2 regions of the Sporosarcina sp. QA0331 genome follow, and region 1 is predicted to be linked to the other one. Evidence: predicted binding sites of a transcription regulator. Region 1 holds the regulator's gene; the other holds the start of a gene.
What was found. The regulator Rex, encoded in region 1, represses fermentation and respiration genes when NADH is low (regulators of the CRP and FNR family bind a similar motif). The targets are predictions, from matches to a motif close to TTGTGAAATATTTCACAA.
Positions count from the first base shown of each region.

Region 1 (3,189 bases):
AGAAACGAAGAGGATTGTGCCCGGAAAGTCGTCTAACGCATTTTCCAGAACTTCCTTGCTGTCGAGGTCAAGATGGTTTGTCGGTTCGTCAAGCACGAGTGTGTTCGATTTTTGAAGCATGAGCTTCGCTAATGAAAGACGTGCTTTCTCGCCGCCGGACAATGAAGCGACAGGCTTCTCGACGTCTTCGCCTGTGAACAGGAAGCGTCCGAGTACGGAGCGGACGTCCTTTTCATTCATCATCGGCCACTCATCCCACAGTTCTTGAAGGACTGTTCCCGTACCGAGGATCGTCGCTTGATTCTGGTCATAATACCCAAATTGGACATTTGTTCCGTAGCGGATCGTTCCGTCGATAGGCTCCTGTCTTTTAACGAGCGTCTTCAAAAGCGTCGACTTTCCGATTCCGTTCGGTCCGATGATTGCAATCCGGTCTCCTTTGTATGCATGCATATGAATATGCTCAGAAACGGCTTGGCCGTTATAGCCGACAGCGATGTTGTCCAATGTGAGCACATCGTTGCCGCTTGGCCGTTCGATGGAGAATGAGAAGCTGGCGGACTTTTCATCACCATCAGGCGCTTCCATCCAATCCGTCCGTTCAAGCAGCTTCCGTCGACTTTTCGCCATTTTGGAAGTGGAAGCACGGGCGATATTCCGTTGGATGAAATCTTCGAGCTTTGCTTTTTCACTCGTCTCGCGTTCGTACAACTTCTTATCGCGTTCATAGTTCTTCGCCTTCTCAACTAAATAAGCGCTATAGTTGCCGACGTACTTCGTCACTTTCTTCCTCGACACTTCATACGTAATCGTCACGATCTGGTCAAGGAAATAGCGGTCGTGGGAAACGATGAGAATCGCGCCTTCATAGGAGACGAGGTATTTTTCGAGCCAGCCTAATGTCTCGATATCCAAGTGGTTCGTCGGCTCGTCCAATATGAGCAGATCCGGTTTGCTGAGCAGCATTTTCGCAAGCGCCAGCCGCGTTTTTTGCCCGCCGGACAACAGATTGACTTGCTTCTCGTAGTCTTCAGGATAGAATCGCATTCCGTGAAGAACCGAACGCATATCAGATTCGTATTGATACCCGCCCGAATCCTTGAATTCGATTTGCAACGTGTCATAATCTTTCATGACACGCTCATATTCTTGCTGGTTCTCATAAACGGAAGGATCCGCCATTTGCGCTTCCAGTCCGCGGAGTCGATTTTCCATTTCAAGCAACGGTCCGAAAACAGTCAGCATTTCTTCCCAAATTGTTAGGGGAGAATCAATGCCCGCATGTTGTTCGAGATAGCCGACTTGTACGTCTTTCGGCATGATTAAATCGCCGGAATCTGCGGACATTTCTCCCGCAATTATTTTTAATAATGTCGATTTGCCGGCACCATTCCGTCCGACGAGCGCAACCCGGTCACGGTGCTGCACTTCGAGACGGACGTTTTTCAATATATCAGTTCCAGAAAAGGATTTCGTAATTCCATTCACTTGTAATACGATCATTCAGCACACCTCTATTCCACTTTTAGTGTAATCGAATGGGCCTGTCGGTGCAATGGTTGGCTTTACATCAGCACGCATCTGGAGTACGATAAAAAAAGGTCCATTGCACGTATAGGAGGTAAGCTATGGCTGATACGACTCAGAGAGTTCCACAGGCAACGTCAAAACGCCTTCCTTTATATTATAGATTTCTGCAAAACTTCGCGAATGCGGGCAAGAAGCGCGTCTCTTCCAGTGAATTGAGCGAGGCAATGAAAATCGATGCCGCTACAATTCGCCGTGATTTCTCCCATTTTGGGGCGCTCGGGCGCAAAGGCTACGGCTATGACGTGAACGACCTTCTTTTATTCTTCCGTAGGGCGTTGGATCAAGACGAAGAGACGGATGTCGCGTTGATTGGCGTTGGAAGTTTAGGAAATGCATTCTTGAAATACAATTTCCAGAAGAACCATAATACGAGGATTGTTGTCGCATTCGACCCGAAAGCACCGAAGGAAGGAAAGATGGTCAGCAATATCCCGGTGTTCCATCCGGATATGATGGAAGAGAAAATTAAAGAGCTAGGCATTCAACTCGTCATCTTAACTGTTCCGACAAAGGCGGCGCAAGAAATCGCTGATCGGATGGCGGCAATCGGAGTGAAAGGAATTCTCAATTTCACTCCGGTCCGGCTGGCAGCACCCGACTGGATGCGTGTTCATACAATCGATTTGTCGGTGGAGCTGCAGACGATGATTTATTTCATAAAAAATGACGAAAAAGATTCACAAATATAAAGGTATTGTCAATAGTAATACAAGCTGTTTTCATGTAAGATGGATTATATATGAAGGAGGTGTCCGAAATGGCTCCAGGTGTAGGAAGTCTACTTATAATCGCTGTCATTGCATTGCTCATTTTTGGACCGAAGAAGTTACCGGAAATCGGAAAGGCATTTGGCTCTTCACTGCGCGAGTTTAAAAATGCGACAAAAGGTCTTGCGTCCGATGATGATGAACCGAACAAAAAAGTGGAAGACAAGAAAAATGATGTGCAATAAGTAAGGATGTCTGTCCGATGAAAGAAAAAAATTTAACAGTCATTGAACATATAGATGAAATTAGAAAACGACTGATGGTAATCGTCGTTTTCTTTGTTATTGCGGTAATCGGCAGCTTTTTCATCGCGAAGCCGATTATTAAGTTTTTGCAAGCAGAGGCAGGGTATGAGGAATTTCACGCATTCAATGTCGTTGATCCAATTGCCCTGTACTTGAAAGTCATCATCTTTTTAGCAGTGGTGATCATTTCACCGGTCATCATGTATCAGTTCTGGTCGTTCATATCGCCGGGGCTTCATGAGACGGAGCGAAGAGTGACGTTAAGCTATATCCCGTTTGCGTTTATCCTAATGATTGTAGGGATTGGGTTTTCCTACTTCGTTCTCGTGCCATTCGTCATGAACTTCATGAAGGAATTATCGGGAGAGCTCGGGATTACTCAGACGGTCGGGATTAATGAATACTTTACGTTCTTATTTCAAATACTGATCCCGTTCGGAATTGTCTTTCAGTTGCCGATCGTCCTTTTATTCCTATCGAGGCTTGGCATATTGAACCCGAATAAGTTAGTGAAAATCCGGAAGGTAGCATATTTCGTCCTGTTCGTCATTGCCGCGTTCATCACCCCGCCGGATATTATGTCGCAT
Region 1 covers NZ_CM147850.1:3,401,182-3,404,370, reverse strand. The annotation lists gene AC0L13_RS17205 (ABC-F family ATP-binding cassette domain-containing protein) at 1-1,503, opposite strand, end outside; gene AC0L13_RS17200 (redox-sensing transcriptional repressor Rex) at 1,629-2,279, shown strand; gene AC0L13_RS17195 (twin-arginine translocase TatA/TatE family subunit) at 2,348-2,542, shown strand; gene tatC (twin-arginine translocase subunit TatC) at 2,560-3,189, shown strand, end outside.

Region 2 (3,189 bases), 1.0 Mb from region 1:
TTTGAAATACTTCATACTAAACTTGTTCATGGACATTGAATAGTTTCACTCCTTTAATCAGAATGACGTGCAGATAGGGGAACTCGACATACCTACCTTTACCTTATACCCTTAATGTTATAGATTAATCGGAATAGTACCATTAGGGTTTTCCCTATATCACCCCGGGGAATCCACCAATTAAAAAAGCCGCCTTGGAGGCAGCTTTTTTTGCACGTATGCAATTGGAAATGTGCAAACACGCATAAATTGAGAATCTCACGCATAAAAGCCAGTAAATGCGCATAAATTATTTCAATTACTCATAAACGTTTAAAACCGCACATAAATCGTCGCAAACACGCATAAACGTCTACAAATGATCATAAATCTCCGTAAGCGCTCCTAAACTTACTAATTATAACGCCTTCGCAACTCGCTCAAACAATACGTTATTCTCTAGATGTACATGCTCAAACGTGTCTTTTTCAAGCTGCTCAAGCCTTGCATAAACGAGTCTATATGTTCCACAAGCTCCTTCAGGAGGCGTAAAGTTGTCAGTGATTTCCCTAAGTTCAAAAAGCAGTCGGCCCGCATTGTCATGCTCCTCTTCCAGCTCGGATACGCGAGGCTTCAATTGCTCTTTTACTTCGGGAGTCGGATTATTTAAAAACTCAAGAATAAAAGGGAAAACATTTTGATCTTCATCATACGTATGGTCCAGTAATTCTTCGTGCAACGCTTTGAAGATCTTTTGCACACGCAGTAAATGCGGATGGTTTTCACCATGTACCCGAGCGACCTTCGTAATATAAGGCGCAAGCATCGACAGCTCGTCACGCAAGCTTTCATGATATTTCTCCTGAATGTAGGCGATCAATGTCTTCTCCCCAAATGAAGAAGGTTCCATGCTAAGACGGTTTTCCCGTTTCTCTTCTATTGAATGGATGTTATTTAAAACTTCTGAAGGGTTCAAGTTCCGCTGCTCTGCCGCTTCCTTCAATGGAATCTTCCCACCGCAACAATAGTCGATGCGAAGACTTCTGAACAAGTCGGCGCTTTGCGGCAATGCCGTGACAATATCCGAGACGCGCGTATCGATGGTAAGTGAAGACATAATGAATTCCTCCCCAAATTTTCTTTTCGATTTACATGATAATGAATGTACCGCGGAAGCGATATTAGGGAATTGCCTATTTCCCTTCCGTCTACTCCATCATAGATGACTCGCCGAGCGCGAGATGTGATGTATATCACAGTTTTACCAGTGTCATAAATTGTTCAAAAAGTCGGAGGTGGCTAGTTATTATAGGTTCTCGACACTTTAACGCTGATTAACCATTTTGCCCCATAAGTAAACACTTTCAATAGATGGTTCATTCACAATTGAAATAACTGGTATACTACTTTTAATAAATAGACTTTGTAAACGGGGGATTTTGGGTGTCACTTCAATTTATTAACGCAGAAAAGAGAATTCATGATTCTGTCGTTTTCCCTTCATTTGATTTATCAATCGACTTAGGAAAAGTCGTTGCCGTCTATTCGAGCGTCAATGTGCGCGAGCAGCTTATTGAGCTATTGCTTGAAAAGTCCAAGCTATCGAACGGTGAAATTCGTATTGGGGAAAGCGGCATTTCAGAAAACAAAACAGAAATTGGTTTTTTCTTTCTACATGATGGCCTATATGAACGATTATCCGTTGAGGAAATGATTCGTTTTACAAAACGGCTTTATACATCAAATCAATCCATCGAGGAAGCTATTCAGACTGCCCAATTGGATTCCAAACGCCGTGTAAAAATAAAGAACTTATCCTTTTCGGAACGAAAACGGGTTCAACTTGCCCTTTTGCTAATACAAAACCCAACTATTTGTATTTTCGAAGAACCTGATCAAAATATTGATTTGGAATCAAAACGAATTTTCCTCTCTGTTCTTCAAAAGCTCAAACTAGACGGTCGCAGCGCATTCATTTTAACGGGGAATATGGAAAGTGCCGTAACGGCTGCCGATGAAATCTTCCGTTTGGATGAAAACGGGCTGCATTCCGTCCATACCGCAACGGATGAAGAGAAAGAGATAGAAGATTCACCAGCCATGGCTGAATCGATCATACCTGTCCGTTTCGAAAAGATACCAACGAAGGTCAATGAAAAAATCGTTTTATTTGATCCTCCTGAAATCGATTATATTGAAAGTAATGACGGCCAATCCTTTTTGCATATTAAAGGAGAAGCCTTCCCTTCTGTATCTACATTGAATGAATTGGAGACACGACTACTCCCGTTCGGTTTCTTCCGTTGTCACCGTTCGTACATTGTAAATTTGCAGAAAGTGCGAGAGGTCATCACATGGACGAGGAACAGCTATAGTCTTGTTTTGGACGATGCAGAAAAATCGACAATACCTTTATCAAAAACAAAGATGGTGGAGTTAAAAGAGATGCTTGGCCTATAACTTTGTAGAAAATTGTATTATTTCCTCGGAAATATTTTGACAGTATCCGACGTTTCAGCCCGGCAATTACTCCGTTCATGATTTGTGGGAGGAAATCAACTTCGCAATACGGTTCATTCACAGTGAAATTTGCTCTACTCACCCTCTATTTCACTCTTTTCGTCCGAAATATAATGTGCTCCATTCCGATTTCACTTATTCTGAAGGTGCAAATACGATATGTACGAAACCTACGACAGGAGGATGGAAATGGAAAACATTATTGAGGTGAGCAGTTTAGCAAAAGTTTTTGCGAACCAAACAGCAATTGAAAGTGTCGACTTCCACGTTAAAAAGGGTGAAATTTTTGGCTTCCTTGGACCGAGCGGATCAGGAAAAACGACAACGATAAAAATTTTAACCGGGCAATTAACACCTACTAGCGGGACGGCGAACGTTTTTGGAGAATCTGTTTCTCAGCTAAAGAAATCGGAATACCGTAAGCGATTTGGAGTTCTTACAGATAATAGCGGCTTATATGGAAGGTTATCAATCTACGATAATTTGAAGCTCTATTGCGATCTATATGATGTATCCTACTCAAAAATCGATGAAGTACTCGATGCTGTTAATTTGAAAGAAGAGAAATCGAAAAAAGTTTCTTCCTTATCAAAAGGAATGACCCAGCGCGTTACACTTGCACGGGCTTTGATCCACGAACCGGAATTGCTGTTCCTCGATGAGCCGACGTCCGCCCTTGATCCGACAAAT
Region 2 covers NZ_CM147850.1:290,800-293,988, reverse strand. The annotation lists gene AC0L13_RS01550 (nitrate reductase subunit alpha) at 1-30, opposite strand, end outside; gene ric (iron-sulfur cluster repair di-iron protein) at 398-1,096, opposite strand; gene AC0L13_RS01540 (LytTR family transcriptional regulator DNA-binding domain-containing protein) at 1,423-2,439, shown strand; gene AC0L13_RS01535 (ABC transporter ATP-binding protein) at 2,689-3,189, shown strand, end outside.
Region 2: a site for Rex is predicted at 1,221-1,238, ahead of ric (iron-sulfur cluster repair di-iron protein). Genes of this name have one in related genera too.